3 regions of the Psychrobacillus sp. FSL K6-1415 genome follow, and region 3 is predicted to be linked to each of the others. Evidence: predicted binding sites of a transcription regulator. Region 3 holds the regulator's gene; each other region holds the start of a gene.
What was found. The regulator CtsR, encoded in region 3, represses protease genes until heat stress. The targets are predictions, from matches to a motif close to ATGGTCAATAAAGGTCAAACA.

Region 1 (7,402 bases), 3.0 Mb from region 3:
TTCATCCCCATTAATGGAAAAAAGAACTCAGGCAATTCCTGAGTGACCAACATCTTGTTGGTCCGAACCAATCGGCGAATTACAGGCTGTTTATTATCACCATTTCCTCTGATTTTCTTTTGAAAAGTTGAGGTGGTAGTATTTCCGCCTGTTAAACCGGAATAGAATAGAGGAGGTTTTCAAAATGAGTCAAGATACAGAGCAAGATATGAAGGATAGTATGATGGCCGCTCTTGAGAATGTTATCGACCCTGAACTAGGTATTGATATTGTCAATTTAGGTTTAGTATATGATGTACAATTAGCAGATGAAGATATTGCAAAAGTTACAATGACATTAACATCCATCGGATGCCCAATGGGTCCACAGATTGTCGATCAAGTAAAAACTGCTCTTGGTGAACTACCTGAAGTAAAAGATACAGATGTAAATATTGTCTTCAACCCACCATGGTCAAAAGACAATATGTCCCGCTACGCTAAAATAGCTCTTGGGGTAAGGTAATAAAATATACAGTATATATTAAAAGTCGAATCATCCAAGATTCGACTTTTAATATGGAGTTCAACTAAATCTAAACTGATTACCTCCCACAGCAACTTGAAGTAAACCCAACCCATTCCGAACTCAACCAAATAAAATCTTACCAATAAAAAAAGCCACTGAAATATTTCAGCAGCTTCGTATACTAGTCAATCCGACAAATATGAAGTGGGCAGTTATCACATTCTACTTCCGTTCGTAAAAACTGTAAATCATGAATCGTAATCATTCCCTTGTCTAAAGATAGCACATCTTTTTTCTTTAGATCATTTAAAATTCGGTTTACGACCTCTCTACTTGTCGCACAGAAGTTGGCTAACTCCTGATTGGTCATAGCATAGTCAATGAGAATGCTTCCATCCTCCCGTTTGATCCCATAAGTATTTGTTAATCGTATTAATGTGGATAATAAAGCACCCTTTTTCCCATGAAGCAACAAGTCTCTAAAGCGAGTCTCGTTTTTCAAACTATGCATTTGCATTACTTGAATCCATTCCATCATGAGAGACGAACAATCTGATAAGTATTTTTCCAACGTTGTGCGTGGTAATACTAATAATTGAGTTGTTTCTATCGCATTAGCTGAGACAGAATGATAAATAGTTTCGCAGAAAATAGATGTTTCTCCGATAAATGTATTATTTCCTGTAATTCGTAAAGTCAACATCTTACCGCTCTCAGTATCCTTACTAATGCGTACTGTACCTGTTTTGATGAGGTAGACATCTTCTGCACTTTCACCTTCTAAGAAAACAGGACGATCCTTATCTACTTTTAAGTTGGTTCCAAATTGTTCGAACAGTGCATGTATACCCTGTGAATTGGAGCTATGTTCATTCATAAATATTACTTCCTTTCCTTCATTCACATTCGTTTTCATGTGCACTTTCTTATATAATAGCATATTTAGAAGATATATTAGAGAAATACTATTGGCCATATTTCTTTACAAAGTTATTATTAAGGACTTATACTTATAATAGTCAAAGAAGGTCAAACTAATTTCATAAGGAGAGGTTTGCATATGCAAATGAAACAACAAGATGAAAAAAGTCCTTTAGAAACGTACGGTAGAAATCTAGTAACTGCAATTAAAGAGGGGAAAATGGATCCTGTTATTGGTCGCGATCAAGAAATTAGAGATGTTATTCGTATCCTTTCAAGAAAAACGAAAAATAATCCTGTACTAATTGGAGAACCAGGGGTAGGGAAAACAGCTATTGTAGAAGGTTTGGCACAGCGAATTGTGCGTAAAGATGTACCAGAAGGATTGAAAGAGAAGGAAATCTTTGAGCTTGATATGAGTTCCTTAATCGCCGGTGCAAAATATCGAGGGGAATTTGAAGAACGTCTTCAAGCGGTATTAAAGCAAGTGAAAGATAGTGAAGGACAAATTATTTTGTTTATCGATGAAATTCACACAATAGTTGGTGCTGGAAAATCTGATGGTGCAATGGATGCTGGGAATATGCTTAAACCAATGCTAGCACGAGGTGAGCTACATTGTATTGGAGCTACGACACTTGATGAATATCGAATGTATATTGAAAAAGATCCAGCTTTAGAAAGACGCTTTCAGCAAGTAATGGTAAGAGAACCTTCAATAGAAGATACAGTATCTATTTTACGTGGACTTAAAGAACGCTTTGAGCTACATCATGGTGTGCGTATACATGATCGAGCAATCGTTGCAGCAGCCGAGCTTTCTAATCGCTATATTACAGAAAGGTTTTTACCTGATAAAGCAATCGACTTAGTCGATGAGGCATGTGCAATGATTCGAACAGAAATCGATTCAATGCCACAGGAACTCGATGAAGTTACAAGAAAAATGATGCAGCTTCAAATTGAAGAACAAGCATTAATGAAAGAAAAAGATGATGCAAGTAAGAAAAGACTAGAACAACTGCGTAAAGATTTGAAAGAACTAGAGGCTTCGACTAGTGAAATGCGAAATAAATGGCAATTAGAAAAAGAAGCCATTCAAGTAATACAGCAAAAACGAGAAGTACTGGATCGCTATCGTCGAGAATTAGAAGAAGCTGAAAACCAATACGACTTAAACAAAGCTGCTGAGCTTCGTCACGGGAAAATTCCTACATTAGAAAAAGAACTTCAAGTATATGAAAATCAAATCAATGAAGATTCAGAAACACGGTTACTGCGCGAAGAAGTAACGGCAGAAGAAATTGCCTCAATCGTATCCAGATGGACGGGAATTCCTGTTACGAAACTTGTTGAGGGCGAAAGAGAAAAACTTTTAAGGCTGAAAGAAACACTAGGAGAGCGCGTAGTGGGACAAGACCAAGCAGTTCAATTAGTTACAGAAGCTGTGTGGCGTGCAAGAGCGGGTATTAAGGATCCAAATAAACCAATTGGCTCTTTTCTATTCTTAGGACCTACTGGTGTTGGAAAAACGGAACTTGCTAAATCACTAGCAGCTAACTTGTTTGATTCTGAGGAGCACTTTATCCGTATTGATATGTCTGAATACATGGAAAAACATAGTGTTTCCCGTTTAGTTGGCGCACCGCCAGGATATATAGGTTATGAGGAAGGTGGCCAATTAACCGAAGCTGTACGAAGAAATCCATACTCAGTAGTGTTGCTAGATGAAATAGAAAAAGCGCATCCAGATGTTGCTAATATTTTATTGCAATTGATGGACGATGGTAGAATTACAGATAGCCAAGGAAGAATTGTTAACTTTACGAATACCATTGTTATTTTGACTTCCAATATTGGTTCAGTATATTTAGCGAATACAACTGGGGAAGTCTCTGAACAAGAAGAAAACCTTGTTATGAGTGCATTACGTGAGCATTTTAAACCGGAATTATTAAACCGATTAGATGACATCATTATGTTCCACTCATTGACAACTCACCACTTTATTCAAATTACGGAAAAATACGTGAAACAACTTCAAAAACGATTACAGCAACAAGAAATTGAGTTACAGGTGGATAGCTCAGTGACACAGTGGATTGTTGAAGAAGGAACAGATGCTGCATTTGGAGCGAGACCATTAAAGCGTTACATCCAACGTTATTTAGAAACAGCAGTGGCCAAACTTCTAATTGGAGGTACCGTCCTTCCCGGCAGCAAAATAGTGGCTAAAATGGAAGAAGATAAACTAAAAATATCGATTGAGAGCTAATTGGAAAATATACCATAGATAACTCACCTATAAATAAATTGTGGTTTATCTATGGTTTTTTGATGAAAAGAAAATATGCTTTAGCACCAAGCTTTCTCGTATAGCCGATGATCCCTCTCGTGTATATGAGCGTTTCTATCTTGAATAGCTTATAATCGCTTTCATATAAAAATGGACATGCAAAATCCACAGGAATTTTAGGGATATAAAAAAAACAGCCTCCCAAGTAGGAAGGCTGTTTTTTAGTGATGTGCTTTAGCTACTGGTTCGTTTGGAATGATTGCAGCAATGATTAAAACCATAATTGCAACTGGAATGGACATGATAATACCATTCATGAATACAAACTCAACGTTTTGAACGGAACTTACTACGTAATTTAACATAGAAACTAAAAGTACTGACCAGACAAATGTCATTATATATTGCATGTAATTTCACCTCAGGCGCTAATTTTATATATGTATCATACCATAGCATAGCATATTACAAAAGAATATTTGGTAAAAGAAACTCTGTTGTTGAAAAATATACATAAATTCGTTATTATTGATACCAGGTACTAATAATAGATTATAAGAAAAGAGGAACATTCATGAATGCAGGAATAATTGGTTTAGGTACATATGCACCTGAACATATTTTGACAAATGAAGACCTTGAGAAAAGAATGGATACATCTGATGAATGGATAAGAACGATGACTGGTATAGAAGAACGTAGAATTGCAGACTCAGAAGAAAACACTTCTCATATGGCGGTGAAAGCTGCAAAAGAGGCAATAAAAGATGCAGGAATTACTGCAGATCAAATTGGCTTAATTATTGTAGCAACGGTCACTCCAGATCGACCATTTCCAAGTGTTTCAACTATGCTACAAGAACAACTTGGTGCAACAAATGCTGCTGCAATGGATTTGTCGGCAGCATGTGCAGGATTTATATATGGGATAGTAACAGCGAAGCAATTTGTTGAGTCTAATACTTACTCACACGTGCTTGTAGTCGGAGTAGAAAAACTATCTAAAATTACTAATTGGGAAGATAGAAACACAGCAGTTTTGTTTGGAGATGGTGCTGGCGCTGCGATAATAGGTAAAGTTTCTGAAGGTCGTGGTATTTTATCCTTCGAACTTGGTGCTGATGGTAGTGGAGGCAAGCATTTATCGCAAGAAGGTCCGCATCTTCAAATGAACGGACGAGAAGTTTTTAAATTTGCTGTAAGACAAATGGGTGAATCTGCCGTAAATGTAATAGAAAAAGCTGGATTAAATAAAGAAGAAATTGACATGTTAATTCCACATCAAGCCAATATCCGTATAATGGAATCTTCTAGAGAAAGACTAGGGTTACCTATTGAAAAAATGTCTAAAACGATTCATAAGTATGGTAATACATCTTCGGCTTCCATACCTCTATCTTTAGATGAAGAAGTGAAAAATGGTAAAGTAAAAGACGATGATGTCATTGTAATGGTTGGTTTTGGTGGTGGTTTAACTTGGGGCGCAATTGCACTAAAATGGGGAAAATAAACTTACAATTTGGAAGGATGAATAATTCATGACGAAACGCAGGGTAGTAGTAACTGGTTTAGGCGCTGTTACACCACTAGGTAATGATATTGAAACAACGTGGTCGGGTATAAAAGAAGGTAAATCTGGTGTAGGTATGCTAACAAGGCTAGATGCATCACAATTTGCAGCTAAGGTTGCAGCTGAAGTGAAAGATTTTGATATTGAAAAGTATATCGAAAGAAAAGAAGCACGAAAAATGGATCGTTTTACCCATTATGCATTAGCTGCATCTATCATGGCGGTGGAAGACGCAAATCTTACAATTACAGAAGAAGTGGGTCTTCGGACAGGAGTGTGGATTGGCTCTGGGATTGGTGGAATGGAAACTTATGAGGCTCAATTTCGTGTCTTCTTAGAAAAAGGAGCACGCCGAGTTAGCCCATTTTTTGTTCCAATGATGATTCCAGATATGGCAGCAGGGCAAGTGTCAATTCATTTTGGCGCGAAAGCTATTAATTCATGCTCGGTAACTGCTTGTGCATCCGGTACAAATTCTATTGGAGATGCATTTAAGGTGATTGAACGTGGAGATGCAGACGTAATGATTACAGGTGGTGCAGAATCTCCAATTACTCACATGTCGGTAGCAGGATTTGTATCAAATACAGCACTTACGTTAAATACTAATCCGGAAAAAGCTTCTCGTCCATTCGATGCCGATCGTGATGGATTTGTAATTGGAGAAGGTGCAGGGATTATTATTTTAGAGGAATATGAACATGCTGTTGCTCGTGGTGCGAAAATTTATGCAGAAATTATCGGATATGGTTCCACAGGTGATGCGCATCATATTACGGCTCCAGCTCCGGGTGGAGAAGGTGCAGCACGTGCGATGAAACAAGCATTAGAGGATGCCACAATTACACCGGAGCAAGTCGGTTATATAAATGCACATGGAACGAGCACTCCTTATAATGATCATTTTGAAACAATGGCAGTGAAAACTGTTTTTGGAGAGCATGCATATAAACTTGCGATGAGTTCTACAAAGTCAATGACGGGTCATCTTCTAGGCGCCGCTGGTGGAGTGGAAGCAATTTTCACTGTTTTAGCATTAAAAGAAGGAATTTTACCACCTACGATGAATCTAGAAACTCCAGATCCAGAATGTGATTTAGATTATGTGCCAAATGCCGCTAGAAAAGCGGAAATTGAGTTCGCTATGAGTAATTCATTAGGTTTTGGTGGACATAATGCAAGTATTTTATTTAAAAAAATATAAATTCTTCTCAAAAAGCATTTCCAAGTAAAATTTGGAAATGCTTTTTTATATATTGATATTTCATTGCTTTAAAGCGCTGGAACACTATTGTTTTAGAGGGAGAATAACATCTTATTAATATAATTTGTTGAAACATGACGAATGGTTAATATCTCAAAAAAATAATTTTAACTATTAAAAGAGATCCAAATGTATTGATTTTACTAGATTTATAGCATGACTAAATATTCAAAAAAGACCAAATTGAGTAAATAATAAAAAAATAATATTGCGATTGTAATAAAACTGTAATAGACTTTATCTTAAGAATTAAATAAATAGAAAAATGTAAAAATTTAATAAGTAAATATCTAGCTAAATTAATAGTTTAGACAAGCGATGATTGAAAGGAGTAATAAGGTGAACAACTTAGATCAGCTTTTAATGATACAAGACCTACATACTGGTTTTCGCATAAAAGATACATATTACGATGCGGTTGATGGTGTATCCATCACCTTAAGAAAAAATGAAATACTTGCAGTAGTTGGTGAATCAGGTTGTGGGAAATCTACTTTAGCAACTTCTATCATTGGATTGTATGATCATAACAAGACAAGAGTCCAAGGAGAAATTCTTTATAAGGGGAAAAACCTTGCGCTGTTGGAAGAGGAAAAGTTAAACGAAGTTCGTGGGGAAGAAATAGGAATGATTTTCCAAGACCCGCTATCTGCTTTAAACCCATTAATGAGAATTGGAGAGCAGATAGAAGAAGGACTTGTGTATCATACTAAAATGTCAAAACAAGAGCGAAATAACCGAGTTTTAGAGCTGTTAAAACAAGTAGGAATACCCAACCCAGAGCGAATTTCTAGACAATTTCCCCACCAACTTTCGGGTGGGATGAGACAACGTGTTATTATT
Region 2 (7,402 bases), 2.4 Mb from region 3:
TTTCTAAAGAAGGAATCGAAGTTTCTGTCGTTTCTATGCCATCATGGGATTTGTTTGAGAAGCAAGATTCGGCTTATAAAAATGCGGTACTACCATCTCATTTAACGAAACGTCTTGCAATTGAGATGGGTGCTTCATTAGGATGGCATCGTTATGTTGGATTTGAAGGGGACGTAATTGCTATTGATAAATTTGGTGCAAGTGCCCCTGGTGAAATTATAATGAAAGAATATGGTTTCTCTGTAGAGAACGTAGTTGCAAAAATGAAAGCATTACTTCAAAAGTAAAAAGTTGTACAAGCAATTCGAATACTTTGATATTAAGTATTCGAATTGTTTTTTTTATACGCGCAATTGCATGTGGTTGCTGTAGAAGATACCCTTTCAAAGTGAAGTTTCACTTTATTTAAAATTATAATAGAATGCAAAAAGAATCTATAGTATAATTTGGGGTGGTGTCTTGTACACGTAGATAAGTTCGTAAAGGAGGAGAATATATGCAAACATGGATTTGGATTGTTATTATAATTGTTGCTTTAATCGCTGGTGTGGCAATAGGATTTTTTGCGGCACGTCAATATATGATGAAATATTTAAAAGAAAATCCACCGATCAATGAACAAATGCTTCGTATGATGATGGCACAAATGGGTCGTAAGCCTTCTGAAAAACAAGTTAAACAAATGATGAATCAAATGAATAAAATGCAAAAATAAAAAAGCACTCAGCTGAGTGCTTTTTTATTTGAAAGAAACTTTACTTCATTTGAAAATAGATTTTATTTGTTTAGTAAGCCATTTTCTTGTAGGAAATCTGCAACAACTTGCTCATATTCCTTGCTGTTTTCATTGAAGGATTTAGCATGCTCACCAATATCAAATAATTCTAAAGTCTTTGGGCCTTGTTTTTTTTCGTATAAATCTTCGGTCATTTTAGGTAAGATAAAATCATCCTGCAAACTGTGGATAAACAAGACAGGTTTTTCAATCTTGTCTATAACATCAATTGGTGAGACGAGATTTAACGTATATCCATCACGAAGTTTCAAAAACAAATTAGCAAATCGAATGGCTAAACTAGTACGAAGTGGAGTCGTCTGTGTCATTATATGATAAACTTGCTGCTCAAAATCAGAAAATGCACAGTCTGAAATATAAAAATCAGCGTCATCTATTATAGAACCAGCATACAATAATGTAGTAGCAGCGCCCATAGATTCCCCATGGATACCTAAAACCGCATCTTTCCCAGCTCTTTCTCTTACTGCCTCAACAATAGATTGTAAATCTACCTTTTCGTAAAAGCCGAAACTAGTTGTCTTGCCACCAGAATCACCATGTCTACGATGATCGTAGACGACACTATTAAAGCCTAGTCTTTCGAACATACGAACGAAACGTAGTGAGTTAATTTTGTTTTCTGTAACTCCATGGCAAATAACGACATAATTATTTGTTTCTAATGGCTCGACAAAAATTGCTTTTAAGGAATATCCATTTTTAGATTCAATCCATTGTTCGGTTTTATTTACTGCGTTAAACCATGCTTCATCTAATCGTTTAGAAGTTATTTCACGGTTTAATATAAAATCATTTTCTTTTTTCTTCATATACATAAGCCTATTAGTTACAAAGAAACCAAAGAACGTAGCCATAGCGGTCAAGACACTAGTAAAAATACTCGTCCAAATAATTACACGTTTCTTCATCTGATCAACCCCTACTTACTTTTAAATAGATTATACATTCCCGTGTCTATCTGCCTGGACACATACGGTTCAACCACTTCTACTGCCTTAAGCAATGAGTCGAGATTTATATTCGTCCCAATGCCCATTTGATGTAGCATATTCACAACATCCTCGGTTGCTACATTTCCTGTAGCACCAGGTGCAAAAGGGCAGCCGCCTAGACCACCAGCTGATGTATCAAATCGATCAATTCCTGCTTGTAGGCTAGCAAGAATATTGGCTATTCCCATTTTTCTAGTATCGTGAAAATGAGCAGTTATTAGTGTAGCAGGGAATTCCTTCTTTAGTGAGTCGAATAATTCATAGCTTTCCCGAGGATTAGCCATTCCAATAGTGTCAGCTACGCTAAGTTCGTTTACACCCCATGAAACAAATTCCTTACATAATGCAAGCGTGTCCGATGAATCTACTTTTCCTTCATATGGACAATAAAATGCAGTGGATATACAGGCACGAACAAAATGACCTTCTTGTAATAGTTTTCCCACAATAGGCTTGAGTTCATCCATACTTTCTGTCGTAGTTTTATTAATATTTTTTTTATTAAAACTGTTTGAAACCCCAACAAAAACGGCGAAATTCTGTGCACCGGATTGTTTGGCTATTTCAACGCCCTTATGATTAGGTGTTAATACGAGTTGTCTACCCAACTTTTTAACTTGGGTGACTATTTCATTGGCATCTTTCATTTGTGGTACCCATTTTGGTGATACGAAAGAAGTCAATTCCATTTCCTCTATTCCTGCAAGTTGCAGTTTTTCGATAAAGGCTAATTTTACTTCTGTCGGCACCTCGTTTTTTTCATTTTGTAAGCCATCTCTTGGACCTACCTCGATAATTGTCACTTTATTTGGTAAACTAAACATAATCATCCCTCCCTCTTTATTGTAAAGAAAGGATGGTTAAACAAGCAAATTTAAATTTTGCTTTGTAGAAGTTTGTTTAATACAGGGGAAACAAGGAGGAAATCACGTGACAAATGAAGTTGTAATCGTAAGCGCAGTTAGAACTGCAATTGGTTCGTTTCAAGGGGCTTTGAAAGATGTGCCAGCTACTAAACTAGGTGCTATTGTAATTGAAAAGGCATTAGAAAAAGCAGGGGTTTCTAAAGATGCTGTGGACGAAGTAATTATGGGGAATGTCCTTCAAGCAGGTTTAGGACAAAATCCGGCTAGACAGGCGTCTATTCAGGCTGGTTTACCACAATCAGTTTCTGCTCTGACTATTAATAAAGTATGTGGGTCTGGCTTAAAAGCAATTCATCTTGCTACTCAAGCTATAATTGCAGGAGATGCAGATATTATTGTTGCAGGTGGAATGGAAAACATGAGTCAATCTCCTTATTTGTTGAAAAACGCTAGAGATGGCTTCCGTATGGGCGATCAAAAGGTAGTAGATAGCATGATTTCAGATGGGCTATGGTGTGCTTTTAATGATTACCATATGGGGGTAACCGCTGAAAACCTATGTGATCAATATAATATTACTAGAGAAGAACAAGATAAATTTTCTGCACGGTCGCAGAGCAGAGCAGCTAAAGCAATAGAAGAAGGTAAGTTTTCAAATGAAATCGTGTCTGTGGAAATTCCTCAAAGAAAAGGGGATCCAGTAATCTTTTCTCAGGATGAGTATCCAAAGAAAGGTTCTACGGAGGAAAAATTAGCGGGGCTTCGTCCAGCATTTAAAAAAGACGGTTCTGTAACTGCGGGTAATGCTTCAGGGATTAATGATGGAGCAGCTGCTGTAGTGGTGATGTCAAAAGCAAAAGCGGATGAACTTGGTCTTCAACCACTAGCTACAGTGGTAGCAAATGCATCTGCAGGAGTGGATCCTAGCATTATGGGGATTGGACCTGTGGAAGCAGTAAAAAAAGTATTAAACAAATCTCAATTATCATTAGCGGATATCGATTTAATCGAAGCAAATGAAGCTTTTGCAGCACAATCGATTGCTGTTGATAGAGAGCTATCCTTTAATCATGATATACTAAATGTAAATGGTGGAGCGATTGCATTAGGTCATCCAATTGGGGCTAGTGGTGCACGCATCTTCGTTACCTTACTTCATGAAATGAAGAGGAGAGATGCGAAAACCGGTCTAGCAACACTTTGTATCGGTGGTGGCCAAGGAGTTGCAACCATAGTTAAACGTTAATAAAGAAGGTGAACATATTGGCTAAGAAAAAACAAAGACAACAACAGGTAAAGCCTGCTAAGCAATTGGATGAAGGGAATTCATTGTCTGACCAACTTTCTTCTGACGTTCTAGCAAAACTTAAAGAAACGAAGAAACAATTAGTAACTGCTGAACAGGAGAAAGAGGAAGAAAGACAAGCACAACTCGCTTTCGAAAAGAAAGAAAAAGAAAAAAACAAATCGTTTGAAGAACTACTAGATGAATATGGCTTTGGTGGCTCTAAGTTTTAGGTGAATTAGAAACAGTTTAGTAATCCAATAAATGGATTGCTAAACTGTTTTTTTGATTGATAATTATATTCATTACATAGTTTTTAGCGAAACAACTCTGTCTGATAAGAGTCAGCAAAATAGATTCAAAAGCTAAGCATCTTATTTGAAAGTCAAAAAAGGTCAGTGTATACTAATCTCAAAGGTTAAATATAGTCAAAGTCAAATAGTTAAATATAGGAGGAAATAAATATGAAGTGTCAACATTGTAGTAAAAATGATGCAACGATGAGCCTGAAAGTGCAGTTGAATCATCAAGGAATGCAAATGAACTTATGCCACATATGTTTTCAAGATATTCAAGGACAATTGACTGCAGGAAAAATACCGTCATTTGGTGATAATGCAGAACATTTTTTCCAATCGAATGGGAGCCAACAGGCACGAACACAAACGAAACATTTTGAAGAATCTCATGGCAATAGTTTGTTAGATCAACTTGGTAAAAACCTATCCAACGATGCTAAAGATGGGCGGATTGATCCGGTAATTGGACGTGATCAAGAAGTAAAACGTGTCATCGAAACGTTAAATCGAAGAAATAAAAATAATCCCGTTCTAATTGGGGAACCAGGTGTTGGTAAAACTGCCATTGCCGAAGGACTTGCAGTAAAAATCCATGAAGGCGATGTACCTGTGAAATTAATGAACAAACAAGTGTACTTATTAGATGTCGCTTCACTCGTAACGAACACCGGTATTCGAGGGCAATTCGAAGAACGAATGAAACAATTAATCGAGGAACTTCAAACACGGAAAGACGTGATTTTATTTGTTGATGAAATTCACTTACTAGTTGGGGCAGGCACGGCTGAAGGGTCAAAAATGGATGCCGGTAATATTTTGAAGCCTGCTTTAGCGCGTGGAGAAATGCAACTTATTGGTGCAACGACGTTGAGTGAATATCGTCAAATTGAAAAAGACGCTGCACTTGAGCGTCGTTTTCAACCAATTATTGTAAAGGAATCATCTACAGAAGATACGATTCACATTCTAAATGGTATCAAGGATCGGTATGAAAAATTCCATGAAGTACACTATCCAGAAGACACGATCCATGCTTTTGTTAATTTATCACAACGGTATATTCAAGATAGATTTTTACCAGACAAAGCAATCGACTTGATGGATGAAGTGGGGGCAAGATTAAATCTGACACATACGTCAGCATATTCGGAGTCAATCGAAACACGTCTTAACGAAGTCATTCAGCAAAAAGATCAAGCCGCAGAAAAAGAAGACTACGAGAGAGCAGCAAATTTACGCTTTGAGGAAATCCAGTTGCGGAAACAATTGGAGCAATTGAAACAAAATGAGGACACACCTCGAGTAAAAGTTACGGTAGCAGATATCGAATTAATAGTAGAGGAAAAAACTGGAATTCCTGTGACAAAACTACAATCTGCAGAACAGGCAAAAATGAAAGGAATCGCAGAAAATCTTAGTGAAAAAGTAATTGGCCAAGAAGATGCGGTCGATAAAATTGCCAAAGCGATCCGTCGAAGTCGTGCAGGGCTAAAATCTAAAAATCGACCTATTGGTTCTTTCTTATTTGTCGGTCCAACAGGTGTCGGTAAGACAGAGATTACAAAAGTGCTGGCAGAGGAATTATTTGGTTCACGTGATACGTTAATTCGTCTTGATATGAGTGAATATATGGAGAAACATTCGGTGTCTAAAATTATTGGTTCTCCTCCAGGTTATATAGGCCATGAGGAAGCAGGTCAACTGACAGAACATGTTCGCCGTAATCCTTATTCCATCTTATTGTTGGATGAAATTGAAAAGGCACATTCTGACGTACAAAATATGTTCCTGCAAATAATGGAAGATGGTCGATTAACGGATTCGCATGGCCGTACAGTCAGTTTCAAGGATACGGTCATAATAATGACGAGTAATGCTGGAACAGGCGACAAAAAAGTAAGTGTAGGATTCAATCAACCAGCACATGAATCCATCAATATGCTTGAAATGCTAGGGGCTTATTTCAAACCAGAATTTCTCAACCGTTTCGATGCTATTGTCGCATTCAATGAACTGACAGAAGAAAATTTACTAAAAATCGTAGACTTGATGCTTGGAGATTTACTAGTAACAATTTCAGATAATAATATTGATATGACGATTTCGTCGGAAGCAAAACTAACCTTGGTCAAATTAGGTTACGATAAACGGTTCGGTGCTCGACCGCTTCGCAGAGTGATTCAAGACAAAATTGAAGATCCATTAACAGATCTTATTTTAGAGGAAGAAATGATTAAAAAGGTCCATGTAGATGTTATGGATGATGAAATTGTTGTTCGCAAAGTATAAAAATGTTTAACACCCCCTGAAAACTATTCAGGGGGTGTTTTTTCGTGTAACTACTAGAGTAGGATGTATTAGGCTTTATATCTTACTATATTACATCGTTTAGCATGGCTTAAAAATTTCATATCATAGGAAGCTATCATGATCCCTCGAACCGCGATATTCCTGTATCAGCACTTCCCTAATTATGAAGGTTTCTTTAAACTCTATGCTCCATATACAACTCTTGCTTTGTTATTTCCGTTGCTTTTAATAGAATGGTGTCTGGCACTTGCTGTTTATAAGCTTCGATCGATTCAAGTAATTGTTCCGAGTTACTAGCTCCAATGATCAGAGAACCTGTCACTTTTCTTTGTAACACGAATTGAAGTGCAATAGAAGCAATCGGAGCTTCTAATATTTGTAATTTTTCGATAGTATCAACTAAGTCTTTCTGCGTGTAGCTAAGATATTCTTTTGTTTTAATTGCACGATTAAGACCATCTGCTGTAAGTAAACCTTTTGCAACTGTTCCTCGCGTGAACAGTGAAGCTTGATGGTCTTCTAGCAAGGAGAACCACTCTTCGGGTCTTCTGTCTAGTAGGCTATATTGCATCATAACAGAGACGGCATTACTTTTGCGTAAAAATCGGTCTATGACATTTGGGCGAATAGAGGATATACCATATTCACGAATTAACCCTTCTTTTTGAAGAGATTCCATTGTGTCTATAACCTCGTCTACATTGTCTTCCATCGTGCCCCCATGTAGCTGATATACATCTATATAATCCGTTTGAAGTCGCTTTAAAGAGGCATGAACTGCATCTGTTATCCATTCCTTAGTTGGATCCCATGACCAACCGTCTCCAGAATTATTGAGTCGATTTCCAACC
Region 3 (7,402 bases):
AGGATCTAGCGTACCTTCTCTTGCAATTTGCGTTAAATCACGAGCTAGACCATCCAGTGTAGGTGTACTAGCTGGAGCAGTCCCATTGTTCCCATTACCATGTGCTTGCTCTGTACTTCCTAATAATTGAAGAACTTGTTGACGAGCTTTGTTTAAACTTACTCCTGCATTATTTAGAACACGAGCTGCTACTCCTTCTCCTTCACGGATTAACGCTAGTAATAGATGCTCTGTTCCAATGTATGAGTGACCTAGTTTTCGAGACTCATCTACTGAAAGCTCAATCACCTTTTTCGCACGAGGTGTATAGTTAACAATTGGTCCAACTTCTTCCTTACCAGCTCCTACTAGTTCCTCGATCCCTGTTTCGATTACTTTTAGATCTACTTCTATTGCTTCTAATGCTTTTGCAGCAATTCCACTACCTTCTCGGATAAGACCAAGTAATATATGTTCTGTCCCTATAGATTCATGCTTTAAGCGAATAGCCTCTTCTTGTGCTAGTTGTAATACTTTTTGAGATCTTTGTGTAAAACGATTAAACATCATTCAGATTCCTCTCCTTTTGTTTTCTGTTTTTCTTCTTTTTGCAATCGTTCCCTTAACAGCTTTGCGCGAAACATATCCCGCTCAGAGGTGTTCAATGAAGTACCTGCATATTTTTGTAGAAATCCTGGTTGCATAAACACCATACATTCATTCAATATAGTCACATCCACATCTTCAATGAGTCCTATATCTATCCCTAATCGCACATCCGATAGGCATCTTGCCGCTTCATCTGTCGCCATAATACGGGCAAATGATAAAGTTCCTAAAGATCGATATAGTCGGTCTTCTAGTGTATTGGCCGAATGCTTTAGAAGTGCATCCCGTGCTTCTCTTTCTTTTTGAATAATTTGTTCGGTAATACTCTGAAGATCAGCAAGTATGTCCTCTTCTGACTTACCAAGTGTGGTTTGGTTGGACACTTGGTATACATTACCGAGCGCTTCACTACCTTCTCCGTAGATTCCTCTTACAACCATTCCTAGTCTTGAAATGATAGTGACGATTCTATTCATTTGCTTCGTCATCGTTAATGCGGGTAAATGCATCATTACAGATGCACGTAAACCAGTACCTGTATTGGTAGGGCAGCTTGTTAAATATCCAAACTGCTCGTCAAAAGCATATGGTAATTCCTTATCTAAAACACGATCTAACATATCTGCCTGAGCATAGGCCTCTTGAATTTGAAGCCCTGGAAAAAGACATTGTATACGAATATGATCCTCTTCGTTGACCATCACACTAACGGATTCATCATTTGACAATAAAACAGAGCCAGTCATTGGCGAGTTAGCAAGCTTTGGACTGATTAAATGTTTTTCTACTAACACCTGACGACTTAGTTCAGATACATCCTTTATATGGATGGAAGAAAATTGCATCTGTAATTCGTCACTTGCGTCCAACAAAGTGGAGGAAACAGATTGGTCAATTTTATGCGCCTCATCTTCTGTAAATGCTAAAGGAAAACGATAGCCATTCAGATTTCTTGCTAAGCGAATTCTTGTACTCATAACAATATCCGAATGCTTACCCTCTCCCGCCATCCAACTAGAAATTGAGTTGTCTAAAAAACGTTCAATTGACATCAGTTTGGTCACCTCCTGTAGAAAGCTGACTTTCCAAATCTCTCGCTTCATCCCTTAACTTTGCGGCTTCCTCAAAACTTTCAGTGTCAATCGCGTCTTTCATTTGAGAACGAATTGCTTCTATTCGTTTTTTAATAGCAATTTTCTCCCCAAGCGCACCTGGAGCCTTTCCAATATGCGTTGTATTGCCGTTATGTAGTCTCTTAAATACATTAGGCAACTGCTTGCGGAAACTGTTATAGCAATTTGCACAACCAAATTTCCCTTCATCTAAAAAATGCTGTATCGACCAACCGCATTCATCGCATACGATCATATTTTTAGGTTGTTTTTGTTGCATTGGCTGCTGTTCTGTTTGACCAAACCAATTCGATAATAGCTGATGTAGAGATAACGGATCTTGTTTATACTCTACATAAAACGGGTGGAGGCTATTTGCACAGACCTCACAATAATGTCTTTCAAAGTGTTCACCGTTATGCACTTGCGTAACCGTTACTTTAGCTGGTCTTTGCTTACAATTTTCACAAATCACCTTTCAACACACCCCGTTCATTTTTCACTTTTTTCATATTTTAACGTTAATAACATGGCACATAGTATACGTGATCGTAGTTCATCTCTCGCAGGAAGCGGAATTGCTAAAGTCGTTCGGTTTAAAGCTGCTAAAATAAGTTTAGCTTCACGTTTAGATATAACATCCTCATCGATTAACCGGAAAACAATATCTTCGGTAACGGATTCAGAAGCCCCGTTTTCTAGTGTCTGTATAATATGCTCTATTAAATCAGCTTTCGTATGAGCTCGAACGCGGAGGATTCGAATATATCCCCCTCCACCTCGTTTACTTTCTACTAAGTATCCTCGATCTTGGGTAAACCTTGTATTGATAACATAATTTATTTGAGATGGAACACACTGAAACTTTTCTGCAATTTCACTTCGCTTAATTTCAATTTGTTCCTTACTTCCTTCTTCTATAATAGCCTTTAAATACCCTTCAATTATGTCAGATATATTTTTCATCTTCTCACCTCTTCTCACAAACTGACTTTGACTAACTTTGACTATATTATAACGAGAATTTTTCGCATGTGCAATTGATACGATTTGCCCTGAAAAAAGAAAAAAACTACAAACAGTCGTTTGTAGTTTAGGATATATTAATATGAATATTCCTATTCATTAAATCTTTTTTCGTTCATACGTTAGTTGAGTAATAAAGAAATCGGGTTCTATTTCGACATCCACTAATTTTGTAAAATTATGTCTTTCATATAATGTGATTGCTGGTGTATTTTTTGCACCAGTTGATACAACTATCTTTTTTTCATTTCCATAGACGTTTAATAGATAACTTAATAACTCTGATGCAATTCCTTTTCGAAAATGATTAGGATCTACTACAAGCCTACAAATGTCAATTAGTTCCTCTGTACCTTCATAAGAAAGAAAACCTACTAATTTCGAGCCATCCAACTTCCCGAGAAATTGTTCTTTAGAACTTTTTATATTTTCTACTGTATCTAAAAGCTGTGGTATTCCATCGAATCCTATTAAATCAGCTTCAACTTTATATGCTGGTAGTTGAATTGATAGAATACTCTCAGCGACTTTTTCATCATTGTGATTGACTAATTGAATCATTCGTTATCACCTATCTATAATCAGATTTTCTTTTTATAATTATTTCGTTGGGACTTCGCTATTTGCTTCCATTTATTCGTTTCAGCTTTTTTAGCTATTGCATCGTTTTTACGATCGATATGTGCAAGCTCTCTCATTAGTTTTACATAACTTTTGTATCGTTCTCGTTTGAGCGTACCATTGTAAATAGCCTCTTGAATTGCACAGCCCGGCTCTTTTACATGCTGGCAATCACGGAAGCGACACGCTAACGCTAGGTCTTCGATGTCCTGAAAGCTAGCACTAACTCCTTCACTCGTATCCCAAAGCTGAAACTCCCTCATACCAGGTGTATCAATTAATAAGCCCCCTTGTGGTAACAGCGTCAGTTCTCTATGTGTAGTCGTATGGCGCCCTTTACTATCATCTGTCCTTATATCATTTACAGCCATTACTTCTACACCTGATAATGCGTTAATCAAAGAGGATTTCCCTACTCCTGAAGATCCTAAAAGTGCGCCAGTTTTATGTGCAGCCAACAGATTCCCCAGAAGATCAATACCCTCTCCTGTAACACTACTCACTGCAAATATATCTACACCAAATGCAATAGCCTCAACTTCTTTAATATAATATTCTAGGTCTTCACAGGTATCTTTTTTCGTTAACACCACAACCGGCGTCGCCCCTGAATCCCATGCCGCCAATAGGTATCTCTCTAGTCTACGGACATTGAAGTCATGATTAAGTGACATAACCAAAAATACAAAATCAACGTTTACAGCGATTAATTGAATTTCCGTAGTCAATCCCGCCATTTTCCTAGAGAACTGCGAGCTGCGAGGAAGCACTTCATGAATGATTCCTTTTTCCTCACCAGGCATCTGATCAAGCACTACCCAGTCTCCAACTGCCGGAAATGCTTCCCTATTATGCTCAAACTTAAATTTCCCGGAAAGTGAACTTAGTAACTCTCCTTCATTGGTCATAACTCTATATAAATTTTTATGTTCCAGTAAAACGCGACCTGCGATTCCACTACCTGTCATTTTTTCTTCCCAATTATTATTCCATCCATATTGTTCGATTAAATTCAATTTTACTTCCTCCTAATTTTCCGTATAAAAAAACCATGACTGCACAAATCAGCAGTCATGGTTTCCCGGTCATTAGTAAAGAAGCATGTATCTGGTTAGAGACATACAGAGTGGGACATCATGAACTTACTGATTCGTGGATACGTATATAGATTTGCCATAATGCCTCACTCCTTTCTTTAAGTTATTTTCAGAATACTACAAGTATTAGCAATCTGTCAACATATAATTATGCAACTTGCTATTTTGAATAAAGGACTTTAATAATACTGCTGATTTTCGTTTCATGCGGACGCTTTCCGCGGGCGAGGCCGAGCCTCCTTGGGCCAGTATGATGCTAATTATAAATTGTCGACATACGCATTTTAATACTTAGCCTTCGTTCCTATAAACGCTCCCTGTGGAGTCTCGACTTTCTCGCTTATCCCGCTGGAGTCGCCGCATTCCACTGCAATCAATAAAGCGAGTAGTAATTAATCATTAATTAGAATAAAAAAATTCTATTAAACACAATGAATATGCAAGGTCATATACAGACCCTATCCACCTTAAGACAACTGAACGAGTAGAAATCAACAAAAAATCTAGCCTCTACCTGAATAGAAAAATGCAGATATAGAAGCTTTAAGTGCCCTTACACAAATGAACAAATCTTCAATAAAAATGATTTCTACTTCCAACACTTGGTGTAAAGAAGCCATTTAATTATAAAGATGACATGCCACAAAATGCCCTGCTTCCTGCTCCTTCCAAACCGGTCTTTTGTCTGTACAAATAGACATAGCGTGTGCACATCTTGTACGGAACACGCAACCAGAAGGTGGATTGATAGGACTCGGAAGCTCTCCTTGCAATAGTATACGTTCCCGTGATTCCTCTATATCAGGGTCTGGAATCGGAATCGCGGATAACAATGCCTGTGTATAGGGGTGTAGTGGCTCATCATACAATTGGTTACTTGTAGTTAGTTCTACCATATGCCCCAGGTACATGACCCCAATTCGGTCAGAGATGTACTTGACCATCGATAAATCATGTGCGATAAACAAATAAGTTAGATTTTTTTCTTTTTGTAGCCGCTGGAGCAACTTCACTACTTGTGCTTGTACCGACACATCCAACGCTGAAATTGGCTCATCCGCGATTATAAACTCTGGATCTAATGCAAGAGCACGAGCTATGCCAATTCGTTGTCGTTGCCCTCCAGAAAATTCATGAGGATAGCGATTAGCATGGTCTTTGTTTAGTCCGACATCCTCTAGTAACTCATACACTCTAGACTTTAACTCTTCTTTTTTATATAGTTTATGTATTTCCATTGGTTCTGCAATAATTTCAAACACAGTGGAACGTGGATTTAAGGATGCATAAGGATCCTGGAAGATCATTTGCATCTTTTTCAAGTATCCTGTTCTTTCTTTGCTACTCATCTCATGCACATTTTTATCTTCAAACAGAACTTTTCCCTCTGTTCTATTGTATAACCCTAAAATAGTTCGACCTGCTGTCGATTTACCACAACCCGATTCTCCAACTAAACCAAATGTTTCTCCTTTGACTATATCAAAACTTATCCCATCGACTGCTTTTAACGTCTCCCCGCTCCCAATGTCAAAATGACGCTTCAAATCTTGAACAGATAATAGAACTTTTTCCGTCATGTGATTCCCCCCTAAACGGCATATCTTCTAACTGCACAAATTTCCTTTTCTAACTTAGATTCTGCTAATACTAAAATTTCTACTGTTTTCCCAGTTGAATGAGAATGCAAAAGTTGTCCATTCCCATAATAAAAACCAACATGTCTAACGCTTCCAGTACCTTCATCATTTGCGAAGAATATTAAATCTCCCTTTTTCCAAAGAGAAGGATTGTGTATAGGAATTTCTTCTCCCATTTTTGCCTGGTCACTTGCATCCCGTGGAATTATATACCCACAAGCCTTCATCATATTATAGGAAAAACCGGAACAATCATAACCATATGGGGACATCCCACCCCAAAGGTAAGGCAAGTCTAAATACTTTTCCCCTAGAGCAACTGCCTCTTCTGCAGACTTCTTAGGAAGCTGCATCAAAGATAGTGCAAATTGAGCTTGGCCTTTCGATAATAGCGCTTTGCCATGTGGAGTATGAACCGTATAAAATACTTCCCCCTCTGATATTATCGGTAGAATAGTATTAAACGGTAAAACGAGCAAAGGGTTATGCTGTAAGTCCCATAGCTGTGCTTTTGCAGACGAAACTCTTACAATTCCTTTGTTATTCACTTGTCCAGCCGGCTTTATTTGTGACAGTGGAATCCATCCTGGATAACCGCGATTATCTTTTTTAGAGGGCTGCCAAATAGCAACAACCTTTGCCCATTCCCCTTCTATCTCCTCCAGAAACAATGGCTCTCCGTAAAGAAGCTGTGTTTGCACACGATTTTCATTACATAACGCTAATCTTTCTTTGTATGGTAGTGCCTCAAGCCATTCCACCAATAACACAGGATTTGATATTCCTGGATTATCTATCTCTCTTGCAGAATTAGGTTCAGTCCAAATTGTTCCAACCTTTACAGCGCAAACCCATTCTTTCGTTTCAACTGGCATCTTTTGGCCTCCTAATCCAAATTTACATGTGTTATTCCTAATCCTAGTTCATTAGAAAACGACATTTTACTTTTTTCATAGATAACTCCACCGACTATTAAATCATTATCCAGCATCAACGGTGCGTCAAAATCGAAATATCGAATATTCGGCTGACTAGCGGCAAAATGAGCTGCAGCTGTGATGCCTAATTTCGTTTCAATCATGCTCCCTACCATACACCCCACACCATTCGCCTCTGCAAGTGCATTTATTTTTTTTCCGTGATAAATCCCCCCAGATTTCATTAGCTTTATGTTTATCAAATCAGCAGCTCTTATTTTTAGAACTTGTTTAGCGTCCTGCACGGAAAAAACACTCTCATCGGCCATAATTGGAGTATAAGTATGATCAGTAACATACTTTAAGCCCTCTAGATCCCAAGCAGGGACTGGTTGCTCTAC

Region 1: the regulator CtsR is predicted to act here: its motif matches at 1,524-1,544, upstream of MKY60_RS05315 (ATP-dependent Clp protease ATP-binding subunit).
Region 2: the regulator CtsR is predicted to act here: its motif matches at 4,324-4,344, upstream of MKY60_RS08050 (ATP-dependent Clp protease ATP-binding subunit).

Annotation. Positions count from the first base shown of each region.
Region 1 is NZ_JBBOOQ010000001.1:1,151,289-1,158,690, forward strand. It holds gene MKY60_RS05305 (metal-sulfur cluster assembly factor) at 185-505, shown strand; gene MKY60_RS05310 (Crp/Fnr family transcriptional regulator) at 690-1,385, opposite strand; gene MKY60_RS05315 (ATP-dependent Clp protease ATP-binding subunit) at 1,569-3,704, shown strand; gene MKY60_RS05320 (YjzD family protein) at 3,947-4,135, opposite strand; gene MKY60_RS05325 (beta-ketoacyl-ACP synthase III) at 4,300-5,235, shown strand; gene fabF (beta-ketoacyl-ACP synthase II) at 5,264-6,499, shown strand; gene MKY60_RS05335 (ABC transporter ATP-binding protein) at 6,923-7,402, shown strand, end outside.
Region 2 is NZ_JBBOOQ010000001.1:1,726,857-1,734,258, forward strand. It holds gene tkt (transketolase) at 1-287, shown strand, start outside; gene MKY60_RS08025 (YneF family protein) at 497-715, shown strand; gene MKY60_RS08030 (alpha/beta hydrolase) at 778-1,707, opposite strand; gene MKY60_RS08035 (hydroxymethylglutaryl-CoA lyase) at 1,719-2,615, opposite strand; gene MKY60_RS08040 (acetyl-CoA C-acetyltransferase) at 2,722-3,903, shown strand; gene MKY60_RS08045 (DUF3886 domain-containing protein) at 3,912-4,175, shown strand; gene MKY60_RS08050 (ATP-dependent Clp protease ATP-binding subunit) at 4,407-6,530, shown strand; gene MKY60_RS08055 (aldo/keto reductase) at 6,727-7,402, opposite strand, start outside.
Region 3 is NZ_JBBOOQ010000001.1:4,110,274-4,117,675, forward strand. It holds gene MKY60_RS20280 (ATP-dependent Clp protease ATP-binding subunit) at 1-549, opposite strand, end outside; gene MKY60_RS20285 (protein arginine kinase) at 546-1,640, opposite strand; gene MKY60_RS20290 (UvrB/UvrC motif-containing protein) at 1,630-2,175, opposite strand; gene MKY60_RS20295 (CtsR family transcriptional regulator) at 2,193-2,666, opposite strand; gene MKY60_RS20300 (GNAT family N-acetyltransferase) at 2,826-3,287, opposite strand; gene rsgA (ribosome small subunit-dependent GTPase A) at 3,308-4,315, opposite strand; gene MKY60_RS20310 (ABC transporter ATP-binding protein) at 5,065-6,024, opposite strand; gene MKY60_RS20315 (C40 family peptidase) at 6,036-6,959, opposite strand; gene MKY60_RS20320 (mandelate racemase/muconate lactonizing enzyme family protein) at 6,971-7,402, opposite strand, start outside.